3 regions of the Streptomyces sp. NPDC050997 genome follow, and region 3 is predicted to be linked to each of the others. Evidence: riboswitches for the same ligand, from Rfam matches in the RefSeq annotation. Region 3 holds a riboswitch; each other region holds the start of a gene.

Region 1 (6,093 bases), on a different contig from region 3:
AGTCCCGTGTCCACCAGTTCCGTGATCGTCTCCACCCGGATCACCCCGGCCTGGCGCAGCAGCGCGGACACCGTGGCGTGCGGCAGCCGCGTCGCCCGTACCGCGTGCCCCTGCGGCGCGGAACCCGCGCCCTGGACCACGACCAGGGGTTTCGCCGCCGCCGTCCGCCGCGCGAGCCGCGTGAACTTGCGCGGGTTGCCGATCGACTCCAGGTACATCAACACCACGTCGGTGTCGGGGTCGTCGTACCAGTACTGAAGGACGTCGTTGCCGGAGACGTCCGCGCGGTTGCCGGACGACACGAAGGTCGAGACGCCGCTCACCCCGGTGACCCCGCCGCCGCGCCGGTGCAAGCGGGACAGCAGAGCGATGCCGATGGCGCCGGACTGGGCGAACAGCCCGATCCGCCCCGGCCGGGGCATCTGCGGGGCGAGGGAGGCGTTCAGGCGTACGTCCGCCGAGGTGTTGATGATCCCGAACGCGTTCGGCCCGATGATCCGCATGCCGTACGCGCGCGCGTGCCGGACCAGTTCCCGCTGTCGCTCGCGCCCCTCGGGCCCGCTCTCGGCGTAACCGGCGGAGAGCACGACGAGCCCCTGCACGCCGTGCCGGCCACACTCCTCGACGGCTTCGGGGACATGCTCCGCGGGCACGGCGACGATCGCCAGGTCGACCGGCCCGTCGATGTCCCGCACCGACCGGTGCGCGGGCACCCCGTCGACCTCCTTCTGTCCCTCGGGCAGGGCCTTGTTCACGGCGTGCAGCCGGCCCCTGAACCCGGCGTCCCTGATGTTGCCGAGGACGTTGCGGCCCACCCCGCCGGGTGTTCGGCCGGTCCCGATGACGGCGACGGAGCCGGGCGTGAGCAGCCGCTGCACGGACCGTCCTTCGGCGCGCTGTTCACGCGCGTACTGCACGGCGAGCGAGCGGTCCGTCGGCTCAAGATCGAACTCCAGGCGTACGACGCCGTCCTCGAAGCTGCGCTTCTGGGTGTACCCGGCGTCCGTGAACACCTTGATCATCTTGCTGTTGGCGGGCAGCACCTCGGCGGCGAAGCGGCGGATACCGCGCTCGCGGGCGACAGCGGCGACGTGTTCGAGGAGGGCGGAGGCCACTCCGCGCCCCTGGTGGGCGTCCTGGACGAGGAAGGCGACCTCGGCCTCGTCGGCGGGGGCGGAGGCGGGCATGCCGTCAGTGCCGATGCGGTCGTAGCGTACCGTTGCGATGAACTCGCCGCCGATGGTGGCCGCGAGTCCCACCCGGTCCACAAAGTCGTGGTGCGTGAAGCGGTGGACGTCCTTGGCGGACAGACGAGGGTAGGGCGCGAAGAAGCGGTAGTACTTCGACTCGTCCGAGACCTGCTCGTAGAAGCTGACGAGGCGATCGGCGTCATCGACGGTGATGGGCCGGACGCGCGCGGTACCACCGTCGCGCAGCACCACGTCGGCCTCCCAGTGGGCGGGGTACTCATGCCGGTCCGACGAGGTCTGCATGGGCCCCAGAGTACGACTCGCGTAGGACAACGACGCGAGGCAGTCCGCGGAGGACGAATCGGACCGAGGCCGCGGTCCGACCACACGAAGGAGCGGGACGAAGGACCGCTCCGGGCATGCTTCACGTATGGGAAACTGGTCTAGACAACCCTGATACACCGAAGGGCAGCATCACATGGCTGAGCGCCGCGTCAACGTCGGCTGGGCCGAGGGTCTCCACGCCCGCCCCGCTTCCATCTTCGTCCGGGCCGCCACGGCCGCAGGTATCCCGGTGACGATCTCCAAGGCCGACGGCAACCCCGTCAACGCGGCCTCCATGCTGGCCGTCCTCGGCCTGGGCGCGCAGGGCGGCGAGGAGATCATCCTCGCCTCCGACGCCGAAGGGGCGGACGCCGCTCTCGACCGCCTCGCGAAGCTTGTCGCCGAAGGTCTCGAGGAGCTCCCCGAGACCGTCTGAGCACAAACGCCGCAGCGCGACCCCGAAGGGCTCGTCCGAATTATCGGGCGAGCCCCTTCGCATTTCCCGGTCACAGGTCGATTTCCCCGTTTACGGGCAGCGGAAATAATCCCCCTCGAATTATCTCCTCTTTGTATACGGCTGCCGTGTTAATGCCGCAGGCTCGTCATGTTTACGGGATGTTGCGAGTTCCTCACACGGTCCGGGCGATCTCCCTGCGACGGAAAGCGCAACCGGTGCGCGGCCGTGGCACGCTCGGTGTGCAGCGCCGTGACCGCTCGCGCCCGCTCGCTGTCCCCGCGCGCCACCGCGTCCACGATCGCGCCGTGCTCCGCCCAGGACTCCACCGGGTTGGCGGGCGCGTCCACCGCGTACATCCAGGCGATCTTGTGGCGCATTTGGGTCAGCATGGAGGTCATCGCCGGGCTGCCGGACGCCTGGGCGAGGGTCTCGTGGAACCAGCCCCCCAGGGAGCGCAGGTCATCGCTGGTACCCCTCCTGGCCCGCTCCTGGCCCAGCCGGACCAGTCCGCGCAGCACCTTGAGGTGGGCCTCGGTGCGCCGCTGGGCGGCCCGGGAGGCGCCGAGCGGTTCCAGCAGCACCCGCATCTCCAGGAGGTCGGTGCCCTCCTGCTCGGTGGGTTCCGCGACGCACGCGCCCGCGTGCCGCCGGGTCACCACGAAGCCCTCCGCCTCCAGCGTGCGCAGGGCCTCCCGGACGGGGACGCGCGAGACGCCGTAGCGGCGGGCGAGGAGTTCCTCGGTGAGCCGGCTGCCGCGCTCGTAGACACCCGCGACGATGTCGTCACGGATCGCCGTGCATACCGAGTGCGCCGGAATACGCATGACCGACCTCCGCTTTAATCCCCGTGAAACGTCGACGATTGACGTGTGTTCGGTGACTCTATTGCAATGAGCGGGAATTTCCGATGGCAGGCCGGAACCCATGGATATTTTTTGGACAGCCGGGCATCAGAAACGCCGAAAGCCCCGGCTCGGGGAGCCGGGGCCTCGGGTTGTCTCGCCGCCCGTCGTCAGACGTTCACGGACGCGCGCGTCAGACGTTCACGGGCGCGTGCGTCAGGCGTTCACGCCGTGCGATCGGAGGTAGGAGACCGGGTCGATGTCCGAGCCGTACTCGGCGCTCGTGCGGGCCTCGAAGTGCAGGTGGGGTCCGGTGACGTTGCCGGTCGCGCCGGAGAGGCCGATCTGCCGACCCGGGGTGACGGTCTGCCCCACCGAGACGCCGATGGACGACAGGTGGCCGTACTGGGTGTACGTGCCGTCGTTCATCTTGATGACGATCTGGTTGCCGTACGACCCGCCCCAGCCGGCCTCGACCACGGTGCCGGAGCCGACCGCGTGGACGGTGGTGCCGGTCGAGGCGTGGAAGTCGATGCCGGTGTGGCTGCCGGAGGACCACAGGGAGCCACCGCTCTTGTAGCCCGTCGAGACGTACGAGCCGGAGATCGGGGCGACATAGGTGTTGAGGCGCTTGCGCTCCTCCTCGCGGGCGACGCGCTCCTTGGCCTCGCGGGCCTTGGTGGCCTCCACGACCGCCCTCTTGCGCGCGGCCTCCTCGGCCTTCTGCTGCGCCTCGGCCTCCTCGGCGGCCTGCTTCTGGGCGACGGCCTGGGCGTCGATCTGGTCCGCGATCGAATTACCCATGGTGATGACGGGGGTGAGGCCGGTCTGCTCGACCGCGGGCTCGGCGGCGAGCGCCGGGGCGGCCAGGGTACCGATGACGCCGGTGGTGGTGAGTGCCGCGACACCCGCCGCGCGGGCGGTGCCGCGCTTCATCCGGCTGGGACGACGGTGCTTCCCGGCGGCGCACATGAACGCCATGTGGTGGCTTGTCCTTTCCTTCCTTCTCGCCTACCGGGTTAGCTGACGGGTTCGGAGCAGGAAGGTCTCCTACGGACCCCCTCGCGGTGCGCGCGGGCGTCCGATTCACCCCAGGGACTTCACATGTGGGTCCCCGGCTCCCCTGGCTCGCGCCATGCGGGGACTCGGCGATGACTGTCCGGTGCCGCGGATGCGGCGCACTGGCTGACGGACAGCCCGGATGACGCTAAGCGGGGCAACTTTCAATCCCCAAACGGATCACGGCTTTTGTAGCGCATGCCACAGGGCAGACAGGCAACCTCTCCCCCAATTCGGACATCGAGGGGCCCCAGTGACTGTGCTGTCACCGGGGCCCCGGGCACACCTGTGGCCACTTCGCGGAGGTGTGGTGACTCCGCTGTGGCTGCTCCGTGCCTTTACTCCGTGTCGCTACTCCGTGTCGCTACTCCGCGGAGACGACGGAGACTTCGCCGATGCCGAGAGCCTCTACGGGCTCCTTGATCTGCGCGGCGTCTCCGACGAGGACGGTCACCAGACGGTCCACCGGGAAGGCGCTCACGGCCGCCGCGGTGGCCTCCACGGTGCCGGTCGAGGCGAGCTGCTGGTACAGCGTCGCCTGGAAGTCGTCGGACAGGTGCTGCTCGACCTGGTCGGCCAGCGTGCCCGCGACCGCCGCCGCGGTCTCGTACTTCAGCGGCGCCACCCCGACGAGGTTCTGGACGGCGACGTCACGCTCGGCGTCGGTCAGCCCCTCGGCCGCGAGCGTGCGCAGCACCGTCCACAGGTCCTCCAGGGCGGGGCCGGTGTTCGGCGTGTCCACGGAGCCACTGATGGCGAGCATCGCGGCACCCGAGCCGTCCGGAGTCGAGCGCAGGACCTGCCCGAACGCCCGGACCCCGTAGGTGTAGCCCTTCTCCTCCCGCAGGACGCGGTCCAGACGGGAGGTGAGGGTGCCGCCCAGGCAGTACGTGCCGAGCACCTGGGCCGGCCACACGCGCGCGTGCCGGTCGGGGCCGATGCGGCCGATCAGCAGCTGCGTCTGGACGGCACCGGGGCGGTCCACGATGACGACCCGGCCGGTGTCGTCGGCGGTCACCGGCGGCACGGGACGCGGCTGGGCCGAGGAGCCGGTCCAGGAGCCGAGGGTGTCGCCGAGCAGCGCGTCGAGCTCGATGTCGGTGAGGTCGCCGACGACCACGACGGTGGCGGTGGCCGGGCGGACGTGCTTCTCGTAGAAGCCGCGTACGGCCGCCGAGTCGATGGACTCGACCGTCTCCTCGGTGCCCTGGCGGGGGCGCGACATGCGCGAGGTCGCCGGGAACAGCTCCTTGGAGAGCTCCTTGGCGGCCCGCCGGGAGGGGTTGGCCAGCTCGTGCGGGATCTCGTCGAGGCGGTTGCGGACGAGCCGCTCGATCTCGCTGTCCGCGAACGCGGGCGCCCTGAGGGCGTCCGCCAGCAGGCCCAGGGCCTTGGCCAGGCGGGAGGCGGGGACTTCGAGGGAGAGCCGTACGCCGGGATGGTCGGCGTGCGCGTCGAGGGTGGCGCCGCAGCGCTCCAGCTCGGCGGCGAACTCCTCGGCGGAGTGCTTGTCGGTGCCCTCGGAGAACGCCCGCGCCATGATGGTGGCGACGCCGTCCAGACCGGCCGGTTCGGCGTCCAGGGGCGCGTCCAGAAGCACCTCGACGGCGACGACCTGCTGGCCGGGGCGGTGGCAGCGCAGGACGGTGAGGCCGTTGTCGAGCGTCCCGCGCTCGGGGGCCGGGAACGCCCAGGGCCTGGCATCGCCCGCCTGGGGCTGGGGGTGGAACTCCATCGCGGCGAGCTCGGTCACTGGGCCGCCTCCTCGTCGTTCTCGTCGGTGGCTTCGGCGTCTTCGGCGTCTTCGGCGTCTTCGGCTTCGGTGGTGGTCGGCTCGTAGACGAGCACCGCGCGGTTGTCGGGGTGCAGGCAGGCCTTGGCGACCTCCTGGACTTCCTCCGCACTCACGTCGAGCACACGCCCGACGGCGGTGAGGGCGAGCTGCGGGTCGCCGAACAGGACGGCGTAGCGGCACAGTTCGTCGGCGCGGCCCGCGACCGTACCGAGCCGGTCCAGCCACTCGCGCTCCAACTGGGCCTGGGCGCGTTCCATTTCCTCGGCCGTGGGGCCCTCCGCGGCGAACCGGGCGAGCTCCTCGTCGATGGCGGCCTCGATGACCGGTACCTCGACGTCGCCGGAGGTCTTCACGTCCAGCCAGCCCAGGGAGGGCGCCCCGGCCAGCCGCAGCAGGCCGAAGCCGGCGGCGACCGCCGTACGGTCA
Region 2 (6,093 bases), on a different contig from region 3:
TACGACACGCTGCAGTACGTCACGTGCGACGTGGAGACGACCTGCCTGGGCCAGGCCGGCTCGTCCGCCTCGGTGCTGCTCGCCGCGGGCACGCCGGGCAAGCGGAACGCGCTGCCGGGCGCTCGGATGGTGATCCACCAGCCCGCCTTCACCCAGCCGATCCAGGGGCAGGCCAGCGATCTGGCCATCCAGGCCGAGGAGTTGACCCGGGTACGAAGCCGACTGGAGGAGATGCTCGTACGGCACACCGGGCGGACGTCGGAGCAGGTGCACACGGACATCGAGCGGGACAAGATCCTCACCGCCCAGGAGGCCGTGGAGTACGGCCTGGTGGACCGGCTCATCCCGAGCCGCAAGGCCTCACGTCCCGCACCCGGAGCGAGGTGATCCCCGATGCTGCCCGATCTGCCACCGCTGCCCGCCCTCACCAGCGCCGAGGGTGAGTTGATCGACCGTTACCTCGACGTGGTCGACCTGCTCGGCCGGATCAATCCGGCGCAGCACGGGGACACGTACCGAGGACTGCGTGCCGCGCAGGCACTGGTCGGCAAGGCGGCCGCACTGCGGGACGCGCTGGCGCTGATGCACCGTCGGGGCGAGACCGAACTGCACGCCGACACGCTGGCGCGTGCGCTGCGCGTGCTGGACGGGGAGCGCCGCACGGCTCGCGTCACGGTGCCGCCGCGCTCCGACAGTTGACGCACCCCCAGCCGGTCCGGACGCGCCGACCCGCTCCCGCGACGTCCGGACCGGAGCCGAAACGGACCAAACGGGGTACCGCCAATCAGAGTAGACGTGCCTCCATTTTTCGGCCTGACAGGGTTGCGCAACGCGCGTAGTCCGGGGACGAAATGGGGCGTTCCGCTGCTGGTCCAGGCCTCCTCGGGCCCTTCAACACCCCTTCGAACATGGGGGTGTCCACCCGAACGGGTGAGTGGTGAGTAACAACACAAACCCCCGGTTCCATTGGGTTTTTCGGACATCCGTGAGCCAAGATCCCTGACTGACGACAAGACCCCGCCACAACGGCGGGGCGATCCGGGCGGACGCCGAGTCCTGCCGCCGCCCGGATGACCGGTCGACAGAAGTGGATCGGCAGGAGTGGAGGACCCAGGCACGACGGGTCGCCGGAACGGTCACGCCATGACCGGGTCGAGCAGCCCTTGGGGTGAAGCCGCGTCAGCGGCCGGGCAACTTTGTCAGCCCGAATCCGACAGGTCATCCTTCACAGGCGGCTGACGAAGGGTTGCGCATGACTGCGCTCAATCGTGTCCCGTCGCTCATGGTCAGGGCCGGTACGGCCTCGGCCTTCGCCATCGCCGCCGTCGGCGGCTCGGTGGTGGTCCCGGGCGTCGCCTCCGACGCCGCGGCCGCCACACCGGCGACGAAGGCACTGCAGGTCGCGGCGTCCAAGAAGGGCTCCCCGTACAAGTACGGGGCCACCGGACCGAAGAGGTTCGACTGCTCCGGACTGACGCTGTACTCGTTCAAGAAGGCGGGCAAGAAACTGCCCCGCACGGCTGCCCAGCAGTACAACAAGACGCGCCACATCACCTCCAAGAGCCGCAAGGCGGGAGACCTGGTCTTCTTCCACTCGGGCTCGAACGTGTACCACGTCGGCATCTACGCCGGGAAGGGCAAGCTCTGGCACTCCCCGAAGACCGGGGACGTCGTACGGCTGCAGAAGATCTGGACGAAGAGCGTCTGGTACGGCCGGGTCAAGTGACCCTCCCGCGCGGGGTGACGGCGATCTGACCCGCCGTCGCCCCCGTGGGGCCTTCATTCCTGACCGCCTCGCGGCCTCCGGCGCGCCCACCGCTCCGCTACGGCTCCTGCTGTCCCGCCGCCGGCACCGACTCGGCCGGGACGGACCACGGCAGTTCGATGGAGACCGTCTTGCCGCCCTCTCTGGTGGGTCTGACTCTCAGTTTGCCGCCGCACTCCGCGGTCAGCCAACGGATGATCACCATGCCCCGGCCGTTGTCCTGCTGGACGGCGGCCGGCAGCCGTTTGGGGAATCGCGGGTGGCTGTCGGTGACACCGATGCGCAGGTGTTCATCACGGTCGAGCTCGATGTCCACCGTGAAGGTGGGTGACTGTCCGAAGGTGTGCTGTACGGCGTTGGTGGTGAGTTCGGAGACGATCAGCCGGATGGTGTCGGCGATGTCCGTGTCCGCCGCCAGTCCCCACTCCACCAGGGTGGTGAGCACATAGGCGCGGGCCGCGGAGACCGAGGCGGGAACGCTCGACAGAGTGACGGATGCTTCCAGATGATCTGCCATGGCGACGTCGTCCCTTTCCCGCGGGCCCGCAGTCCGACACAGAGCGGATGGTTCGAGTACGGTCCCGGACTGGTACTTCGTCGTCAGAGTGCCATTACCGCGACGGTCACGGGTGGCGATCCACCAAGATATGCATATATCTGTCGCTCGAAGCGGTGAACTCTACGACGGCAGACCGTATTTGGGTGCCTCGGTTGGAGTAAGGAGTAGCCCATGCAGCACGGTCCCGCGGTGCGCCGCCGGAAACTGGGCGCGGAACTGCGTTCCCTGCGCACCGGTACCGGGCTCACGAGTGGTGAGGCGGCCCGGTTGGTGGGCTGGCACCAGTCGAAGGTGAGCCGGATCGAGACCGGCGCCAGCGGGGTGAAACCGGCCGATGTGCGATTACTGCTGGACGCCTACGGAGTGCGCGACGCCCAACTACGGGAGTTGCTGCTGGTGTTGGCGGGGCCAGACGAGAGCGCCGGCCGGCATCACTGGTGGCACGCGTATCGCGGAGTACTGCCGCCCACCTACCGGGACTTCATCAGCCTGGAGTCGCAGGCCGGCACGATGCGCACACTGGAGACCTCCGTGGTGCCCGGGTTGTTGCAGACGCCGGAGTACGCCCGGGCGGTGACCAGGGCGGCGGTCGACGGCCTGGACGACGAGCGGGTGGACGCCCTGGTCGAGGTGCGGTTGGCCAGGCAGGACGTGCTGCGGTCGCAACCGCCGCTGGAGCTGGACGCCGTGCTGGACGAGGCGGTGCTGCGGCGCGAGGTCGGCGGACCCGAGGTGATGGAGCACCAGCTGGAGCGCCTGGTCGAGGCGGCGCGACTGCCCCAAGTGCGGTTGCAGGTACTGCCGTTCGCGGCCGGAGCGCACATCGGTGTCACCGGGCCTTTCGTTATCTTCTCATTTTCGAGCACATCTGATCTGGACGTGGTTGTTCTCGACCACTTGACGAGTAGCCTCTATCTCGAACGGAAAGAAGACCTTCAGGCCTACACCGAGGCCTTCAACGCCCTTCAGTTCCATGCCCTTTCGCCCGAAGACTCGTTGGATTACATCGCCGCAATAGGTGATGGCGCGTAAGGAGGCACCATGCCCGCACTGCCTCGGCACGTACCTTCCAGTACCGATCTTCCCGACACGCGGTGGCTGCGCAGCAGTTACAGCACCGGAGCGAACAACTGCGTCGAGACGGCCCAGCCGGAGACCGGCCACTGGGCCGGTCTGCTCGCCGTACGCGACTCCAAGGACCCGGCCGGACCCGCGCTGCTCTTCTCCCCCGAGAGCTGGACGGGATTCACGACCGCGATCCGGTCCTGATCAGACCGTCCGGCCCATCAGGGTGCGGCGCCCGGCCGTGTCACGCCGACTCATGGTCGTGTCTCGCCGATCACCCGTACAGCGCGTTCGATCTGCCCCGCGGAGAGGTCCGCGCGGGCGGTCAGTCTCAGCCGTGAGATGCCGTCGGGCACGGAAGGAGGTCGGAAGCAGCCCACGACCAGCCCGGCGGTACGGCAGTCGGCCGCCCAGCCGACCGCCGCCTCGGGGGACGGCGCGCGCACCGAGACCACCGCGGCGTCCGGGCGTACCGCCTGCAGCCCCGCGGCGGTCAGGCGTGCGTGGAGTTCGCCCGCGACCGCGCGGGCCCGCGCCGCCCGCCGCGGCTCTCGGCGCAGCAGCCGCAGCGCCGCCAGCGCCGCGCCGGTCGCCGCGGGGGCGAGGCCGGTGTCGAAGATGAACGTCCGGGCCGCGTTGACCAGGTGGTCGATCACCCGGGCGGGGCCGAGCACGGCGCCGCCCTGACTGCCGAGCGACTTGGACAGCGTGACCGTCACGACGACGTCGTCGGCCCCCGCGAGGCCCGCCGCCTGCGGGGCGCCGCGACCGCCGTCGCCCAGGACCCCGAGTCCGTGGGCGTCGTCGACCACCAGCCCCGCGCCGCGCTCCCGGCACGCAGCGGCGAAGGCGGCCAGCGGGGCCGCGTCGCCGTCCACCGAGAAGACCGTGTCGGACACGACCACGGCGGGGCCCTCGTGCGTCCGCAGGGCCTTGTCCACGGCGTCCGGGTCGGCGTGCCCGACGACCTGGGTGGTGCCCCGGGCCAGCCGGCAGCCGTCGATCAGTGAGGCGTGGTTGCCGGCGTCGGAGACGATCAGCGAGCCGTGCGGGGCGAGCGTGGTGACCGCGGCCAGGTTCGCCGCGTAGCCCGACGAGAAGACGAGGGCCGCCTCGAAGCCGCAGAAGTCGGCCAGCTCGCGTTCCAGCTCGGCGTGGAGCGCGGTGGTCCCGGTGACCAACCGGGAGCCGGTCGCGCCGCCGCCCCAGGTCCGGGCGGCCCGGGCCGCGCCCTCGGTGACCTCGGGATGACGGGCCAGGCCCAGGTAGTCGTTGCTCGCGAGGTCCAGGAGCGGCGAGTCGGCGGGGCGGGGGCGCAGCGTCCGTACGAGTCCGGCGCGGCGGCGCCGTTCCGCCTCCTCATCGATCCAGCCGAACGCCATCGGTCCTCCAGGGCTTTTGGCTTCTGTAGGCAGTGCACAGACATTATTTGTAGGCAGTGAACAGACACTAGCGGGACAACCAGGCACCCCGTGTGTGGCGATACCCACACCTGAAAGCGCCTCTGTTGTGCGAACTCTCCTTGGCCCCGGACGGCTCCTTACGACAGGATCGGCTCTCATGGACCTGCTGAACACGCTGGTGGAAAAGGGGCTACGGCGCGAGGTGCCGAGCCGCGAGGAGGCGCTCGCCGTCCTCGCCACTTCCGACGACGACCTGCTCGATGTGGTGGCAGCGGCCGGCAAGGTACGCCGCCACTGGTTCGGCCGACGAGTGAAACTCAACTACCTGGTCAACCTCAAGTCGGGCCTGTGCCCGGAGGACTGCTCCTACTGCTCGCAGCGGCTCGGCTCAACCGCCGGCATCCTCAAGTACACCTGGCTCAAGCCCGATCAGGCCTCCGAGGCGGCTGCGGCCGGGTTGGCGGGAGGCGCCAAACGGGTGTGCCTGGTGGCGTCCGGGCGTGGTCCCACCGACCGGGACGTGGACCGGGTCGCGGGCACCATCAGGACCATCAAGGAACAGAACGAGGGCGTCGAGGTGTGCGCCTGTCTCGGGCTGCTCTCCGACGGCCAGGCGGAGCGGCTGCGCGAGGCGGGCGCGGACGCCTACAACCACAACCTGAACACGTCCGAGGCGACGTACGGGGACATCACGACCACCCACACGTACGCCGACCGGGTGGACACGGTCACCAAGGCGCACGCGGCCGGCCTGTCGGCCTGCTCGGGTCTGATCGCCGGTATGGGCGAGTCGGACGAGGACCTCGTCGACGTGGTCTTCTCGCTGCGCGAGCTGGACCCGGACTCGGTTCCGGTCAACTTCCTGATCCCGGTCGAGGGCACCCCGCTGGCCAAGGAGTGGAACCTCACCCCGCAGCGCTGCCTCAGGATCCTGGCCATGGTCCGGTTCGTCTGCCCGGACGTGGAGGTCCGCATCGCCGGCGGCCGTGAGGTCCATCTGCGCACCATGCAGCCCCTCGCCCTCAACCTGGCCAACTCGATCTTCCTCGGCGACTACCTCACCACCGAGGGGCAGACGGGCAAGGCCGACCTGGAGATGATCGCGGACGCCGGGTTCGAGGTGGAGGGCACCGACCAGGTCACCCTCCCCGAGCACCGGGTGACGGCCCAGGGCGGCTGCGGGTCGCACGCCGGCGGGGGCGCCGGGTGCGGGTCCCACGAGGAGGCGGGCTCCGGGTCCCGGGAGGGCACCGGGTGCGGGTCGCACGCGGACGGCGGGGTGTGCGGTTCCGCTCCCGCGG
Region 3 (6,093 bases):
TGTGAGCTACGCGACCGTAGGAATGGGTTGACGTGCGGTGAGATAAGCCACCGTTCAAGGATTGGTCAAGCCTGGAATAGCTTTCTCGTCAGCGCTGTTGGGGCGGCAACCACCACACCCGGAATTCGGAGATCCGGAAGTGGCTCCAGGTGGTCCGGAAGCCGAAGTGCCCGCTCGTGTACGGCTCGGGGTCGGTGAGGTCGAACACGAGCCGCCCGTTGTTCCACCACCGCACGGTCGAACCGTCGGAGACGATCCGGACCCGGTTCGGCCGGTTCGCCACCAGCAGCGGCTCCGCGTAGTCGTAGACCAGCGGACGCACGCCCGCCTCGCCGACATAGCGGCGCAGCCTGGTCGTGGTGTTCGTGTTGGCGCCGTATCCGACGTAGTACGTCTTGAGGTAGTCGTACTCTGCCAGTGCCCCGCCCCGCGCGGTGGCGAACAGGTCGTCCGGGGAGCGGACGTCGACGGCGTTCCAGAAGTTGTTGAGGTCCGACACCCGGTCGTTGACCCCGCCCTGCGACACCGGTGTGGCGGTGTACTCCAGGACGTACGGCCCTTCGAGCCGCTGTGTGAACCAGACGGTCGCGCCGGCGGGCACGTCGACTTCCAGGATCCCGCGGGAGGCGGTGACGGTGCCGCCCTTCTCGAGTTCCACGGCCCATCGGCCGAGGCCGTGACGGAAGTCGTCGTGGGCGATCGGGCGGTGGTGGCGGGGCGAGGCGCTCGCGGGGGCAGCCGGGGCGAGGGCGGCCATCGCGGTTCCGGCGGCCAGGGTCGCGAAGGCTCTACGCGTGGTCGTCACGGGAGACGGCTCCTTCCGGGCAGCGGACGGGTGTGGTGACGGCGACCGTTCTTCGGCGTCGGGCGGGCGGATACAAGGGAACTCCTCCGGGACGTCAACGACAGAAAGCGCTTGCACAGCAACGGAGTTCACTGTGCCCCCACGCCTGCGCGCTGTCGACGCATTCGGCTCCCTTGCCACAGGACCGCAATGCGGTGATCACGGATTGACCAGGAAGGGTTCAGAACATGGCGTGATGGACCCGGACATACCGAAGGCCGGACCCGGGGATCAGGGGTCCGGCCTTCGGCAGCGTGTGGGGCAGGTGGTCGTGAGGGCGTCAGCCGACCGAGACACCCTTCGAGCGGAGGTAGGCGATCGGGTCCACGTCCGAGCCGTAGTCCGGCGTGGTGCGGATCTCGAAGTGCAGGTGCGGACCGGTCACGTTGCCGGTCGCGCCGGAGAGGCCGATCTGCTGACCCTCGGTCACGGTCTGACCGCCGGAGACGGAGAGCGAGGACAGGTGCGCGTACTGCGCGTAGTAGCCGTCGGCCAGCTTGATGACGACCTGGTTGCCGTACGCGCCGCCCCAGCCCGCGGAGACGACCGTGCCCGCACCGACGGCCTTGAGCGGAGTACCGGTCGGGACGACGAAGTCGACACCGGTGTGGTAGCCGCTGGACCACATGCTGCCCGCCACGTGGTAGCCCGTGCCGATGGTGGCGCCGCTGACCGGGAGGGTGAAGCCGTTCGCGGTGCTGGTGGTCACGGCACTCTGAGCGGCGGCCGCCGACTTCTTCGACGAGGACGCGGAGGCCGACTTCGGCTTCGGCTTCGGCGCGGAGGCCGGCTTCTCGGCACCCGTCGCGGCCTTCTTCCCTATCGTGAGCTTCAGACCGGGATGGATCAGCGACGGGTTGTCGCCTATGGCCTCACGATTGTCTTCGTAGAGCTTCTTCCAGCCTCCGCTGACGTTCTGCTCTTTGGCGATCTTCGCGAGATAGTCGCCGACGCGCACCACATAGGTCTTCGCGCCCGAAGTCCGCGCGGCCACCTTCTTTTCGGCCGTCGCCTTTTCGGCAACCGACTTCTTCGCGGTAGTCGCGACGGACGACTGAACGGCATTTCCCGAAAGGGACTGGACACTCGCCGCATGGGCGCCGGTGGCCCCCAGAAGCGGAAGTGCGAGTACGGCGCCGCCAGTTCCGGCGACGGCGATGGAACGAGCGAAGCGCTGGGTCTTCGTGCGGCGGTGCTTACCGTTCGCGGGCATGGCGAATTCCTCTCCGGCGCCTGCGAGGTGAGCTGTCGGGTGCGGACTGGAGATGCCCGGCCGTACCGAAGCACGACTTAACCCCTAGCCTGTTCCGGAGACCGAAACAGGCGGTTGTGCCTGTGGGTCCCCCGCTCCTGCCGTGTGCGGGTGAGTGTGTGCGGTCTCCGGGCGGCGGCAGGATTGGGCGTCCGTCCGGATCGGTGGCGAACGTAAGCGACTAAGACGCAATAGGACAAGCGGGAGGTTGCGTGCGAATGCGTTTTTGTTGATCCCTTACGGAATTCCCAGTCACCCTCAGTAAATCGACAGGGTCGCCCGCACCTCAAATCCCCTTGAAATACATAAGAATTACGTGAACATGACGGGCGACGCACGGTCACGAATATGACGCTGCTCACGCACCGTTCCTCAGATAGCCTCATTTCAGGCTGAGTTGCAATGAAGGTTCTAATTCGGACAGAACTCTCAGATGCGGCGCAGCCGGAGAACCGTCGCATCGAGGTCACCCCGAAGGCCGGTCCGCAGGCCGTGGTGCAACAACACGGCCCCTCGGTGGACTTCGCCCGTTTCGCGGCATTCGTACGACGCCGTCGGGTCAAGTCCGCGCAGCCGCAGCGCCGGCACCGGCTCGCCGTGGCGCTGCGCCTGGAGCCAGGCCAGGACGACCGACTCGTCACCCAGCACGTACTGCACCGCACTCGATCCACCCTCCGGCGGGCGCAGCCGATAGAGGTCGCCGCGCTGCACGACGGGGCGGATCTCCTTGTAGAGAGTCACCCAGTCGCGGGCCTCGGCGAGCTCCTCCTCGGTCCACTCGGCGAGATCCCCGCCGACTCCGAGCACCCCGGCCATGGCGCTGACGAACCGGAACCGCAGTGTGCTGACCCGGTCGTTGAGCTGGGTATTGGGACTGTCGGTGACCCAGGCCGCCATCACGCGCGCGGGGTGGATCTGGCTGAAGCCGTGCTGGATGGCGAGCCGGTCGAGCGGGTCGGTGTTGTCGGAGGTCCACACCTGGTCGGTACGGCTCATGACACCGAGGTCGATCCGCCCGCCGCCGCCCGAGCAGGACTCGAAGGCGACGCCCGGGTGGGCCTGGCGCAGCCGGTCCAGCAGGCGGTACAGCGCGTTCACGTGATCGACCCACAGGCGCTGCGGGTACGGGTCGCCGGGCCAGCCGGCGTCGGTGAAGCAGCGGTTGAAGTCCCACTTCACATAGTCGATCGGGGCGCTGGAGAGCAGCCCGTGCAGCTGCTCCCAGAGGTATTCCTGGACGTCCTCGCGCGCGAGGTTCAGCACCAGCTGGTTGCGCAGTTCCGTCCGCTTTCGCCCTGGTTGGTACTGCACCCAGTCCGGGTGGGCACGGTAGAGGTCACTGTCCGGATTGACCATTTCCGGCTCGACCCAGATGCCGAACTGCATGCCGAGGGCGTGCACATAGTCGGCGAGGGGCCTCAGGCCGCCCGGGAAGCGGTCGGGGTTGGGCGTCCAGTCGCCGAGCCCGGCCCGGTCGCTCGTGCGCTTTCCGAACCAGCCGTCGTCGACGACGAACAGCTCGACGCCGGTCGCCGCGGCCCGGCGGGCCAGCACCCCTTGCTGCTCCTCGGAGATGTCGAACTCGGTGGCCTCCCAGGAGTTGAACAGCACCGGCCGGTCCCGGTCCGCGTCCGGGATGACGTACGCCCGCTGGTATGCGTGCCAGGCGCGGCTCGCCCCGCCGAAGCCGGCGTCGCTCCACAGGCCGGCGAAGACGGGGGCGGTGAAGGACTCGCCGGCCTCCAGACGGAGCAGGCCGGAGTCGTCGTAGCCCGCGCCGCCGGTGATCTGCACGCGTGTGTCGGGCAGTTCGGCCACGGCGATGCGCCAGGACCCGGACCAGCCGAGGGCGCAGCCGTAGACCTCGCCGTGTTCCTCGGTCGCGTCGGTGTCGAGCGCGACCCACGGCAGGTGCTGGTGCCCGGTGTGGCCGCGGCGGCTGCCGATGACCTTCTCGCCGTAGGTGAGGGGGGCGCGCACCAGCCGGGACTCCGCGGCCCAGCGGCCGTGCAGTTGGGACAGCCGCCAGCCGGTCTCGCGGTCGGGCAGGGTCCAGGTGGCGGAGTCGGCGCGCAGGAGCTCCACGGCGGGGCCCGCGTTGTCCAGGCTCACCCAGCGCTCCACGACGTCGTGCCGCATGCGGTAGTGCAGGGTGATCGTGAGGCCGCCGTCGTGGAATCTGAGCCGCAGCTCGTCGTCCTCGGCACGCTCGTACGCCTCGAAGATCCACTCGGTGCCGCGCCGCTCGTCCGTGCGCACCGACAGGGCGGGGCGCACGAAGCGGGGGCCGCCCTCGACCGGGTACTCCTCATGCCCGTCGAGCGGGGACTCGAAGCCCCGGTAGTCCGGCAGGGGGAGCAGGGCGAGGGCCTCGGCGTCGGCGAGCGCGATCCGCGGCCCCCAGTGCAGATGCAGCAGTTCGTCGCCCTCGGTGAGATGGACGGCGTAACTGCTGGTCGGCCCGGACAGAATCCACGTACGGCCGTTCTCGGCGATCTCCAGCATGCGGTCCCTCACAGATACGAACAGACACGAACAGGTGCACTCAGGCATCAACATCATCATGCGCGGCGAGCCCTCTATGCAACGCCTGTGGACAACTGCTTGCCCTACGAAGCCGTGTCGTATCGTCGGGTGGGTGCCCGCCGTCGAGCAGCGTCGACGGCACCGATTGGGAGGAGCCCCCGTGACACAGCAGGTCCCGTCGACCGAACCCGAGCTGTCCGGAGTGCGCAACTTCCGTGACGTGGGCGGCCTGCCGACCGTGGACGGCCGCCGGGTGCGGCCCGGAGTGCTGTTCCGCAGCGGCCACCTCGCGCACGCGACCGCCGAGGACGCGGCGTTCCTCACCTCCCTGGGCCTGCACACGATCTTCGACTTCCGCAACGCGGCGGACCAGAAGCTGGAGGGGCCCGACGTCGAGCTGCCGGGCGTGCGCAACGTGAACCTGCCGCTGACGGATCCGGCCCACGGCAGCGAGTTCTGGAAGATGGTCCGTGACGGCCGGATCGACGAGCTGCGCGAGACCCTGGGCGACGGCAAGGCCGCGGACCGGATGATCAACTCGTACCGCGACATCGTCAAGGAGCGCACCGCCGAGCAATCCCAGGTGCTGCGCGCGCTCGCCGAGGACAGTGTCCCCGCGCTGATGCACTGCGCGGCCGGCAAGGACCGCGCGGGTCTGTCCGTGGCGGTGACGCTGCTCGCCGTGGGCGTCGAGCGGGAGGCGATCCTCGCCGACTACCTGGAGTCGAACGCGAAGCACCGCCGCTACAAGGTGCACCGCAGCGGCAGCTCCGCTTCGGCCTACTCTCCCGAGGTCATGGTGTTGCTCAGCCCCCTCTTCGAGGCGCGCGCCGAGTATCTGACGACCGCCTTCGAGACGATGGAGGAGACCTGGGGCGACGTCGACACCTACCTGGAGAAGGGGCTGGGAGTCACCCCGGAGATCCGGGAGCGGCTGCGCGAGCGGCTGCTGGACTGAGTCCTTCCGCCTGAGGGTCCGCCCCCTGACGCCTCGCCTTCCGAGAGGTCACTTCTGGGCGCCCAGCGCGAACAGGAAGTAGATGAAGGCCGCGAACACGTGGCCGACGGCGAGGTAGATGATGAGGCGCACCCACAGGGCGCGGGGGAACTTCTCCTCCATGTCAGTCATGGCATGTCTCCAAAGGTGGGGCCCAGGCACAGCGTGGCCGTGGGGCTCTGCAGCAGGGTGTGGACGAACAGGAGCTCGACCCCGTCGGGGTCCTGGGCGGCGATGCGGTGCGGGGTCAGCGAGTCGAAGTGCGCGCTGTCGCCCGGTGCGAGCCGGTGCGTGGTGTCCCCGAGACGCAGGCGCAGCCGCCCTCGGAGGACGTGCAGCCACTCCTCACCGGGGTGCACCCGCACGATGTCGCCCTGGGAGCCGTACGGGACGTGGACGCGCAGCGCCTGCATGCCCCGGCCGGACGCGCCGGCCTGCCAGTAGGTCCAGCCGCCGGCCGCGGTCGGTTCCATG

What was found. A riboswitch is a leader RNA that binds a small molecule or an ion and turns the genes downstream of it on or off. The one in region 3 is predicted to bind cyclic di-AMP.
Positions count from the first base shown of each region.
Region 1: it holds a riboswitch for cyclic di-AMP, as region 3 does, so the genes downstream of both, AB0H86_RS30670 (M23 family metallopeptidase) here and AB0H86_RS35530 (peptidoglycan DD-metalloendopeptidase family protein) in region 3, are expected to answer to the same signal.
Region 2: it holds a riboswitch for cyclic di-AMP, as region 3 does, so the genes downstream of both, AB0H86_RS10640 (C40 family peptidase) here and AB0H86_RS35530 (peptidoglycan DD-metalloendopeptidase family protein) in region 3, are expected to answer to the same signal.

Region 1 covers NZ_JBFAGK010000016.1:122,489-128,581, reverse strand. Annotated here, with positions in the region: gene AB0H86_RS30685 (GNAT family N-acetyltransferase) at 1-1,493, opposite strand, end outside; gene AB0H86_RS30680 (HPr family phosphocarrier protein) at 1,669-1,950, shown strand; gene AB0H86_RS30675 (GntR family transcriptional regulator) at 2,100-2,795, opposite strand; gene AB0H86_RS30670 (M23 family metallopeptidase) at 3,030-3,794, opposite strand; cyclic di-AMP (ydaO/yuaA leader) riboswitch at 3,808-3,974, opposite strand; gene AB0H86_RS30665 (pitrilysin family protein) at 4,237-5,625, opposite strand; gene AB0H86_RS30660 (pitrilysin family protein) at 5,622-6,093, opposite strand, start outside.
Region 2 covers NZ_JBFAGK010000004.1:140,824-146,916, reverse strand. Annotated here, with positions in the region: gene AB0H86_RS10650 (ATP-dependent Clp protease proteolytic subunit) at 1-387, shown strand, start outside; gene AB0H86_RS10645 (hypothetical protein) at 394-699, shown strand; cyclic di-AMP (ydaO/yuaA leader) riboswitch at 1,038-1,249, shown strand; gene AB0H86_RS10640 (C40 family peptidase) at 1,253-1,726, shown strand; gene AB0H86_RS10635 (ATP-binding protein) at 1,824-2,282, opposite strand; gene AB0H86_RS10630 (helix-turn-helix transcriptional regulator) at 2,496-3,356, shown strand; gene AB0H86_RS10625 (DUF397 domain-containing protein) at 3,366-3,593, shown strand; gene AB0H86_RS10620 (8-amino-7-oxononanoate synthase) at 3,644-4,771, opposite strand; gene bioB (biotin synthase BioB) at 4,950-6,093, shown strand, end outside.
Region 3 covers NZ_JBFAGK010000022.1:4,432-10,524, forward strand. Annotated here, with positions in the region: gene AB0H86_RS35525 (DUF6250 domain-containing protein) at 89-805, opposite strand; gene AB0H86_RS35530 (peptidoglycan DD-metalloendopeptidase family protein) at 1,125-2,057, opposite strand; cyclic di-AMP (ydaO/yuaA leader) riboswitch at 2,062-2,224, opposite strand; gene AB0H86_RS35535 (alpha-galactosidase) at 2,526-4,601, opposite strand; gene AB0H86_RS35540 (tyrosine-protein phosphatase) at 4,783-5,580, shown strand; gene AB0H86_RS35545 (DUF6126 family protein) at 5,629-5,751, opposite strand; gene AB0H86_RS35550 (XRE family transcriptional regulator) at 5,748-6,093, opposite strand, start outside.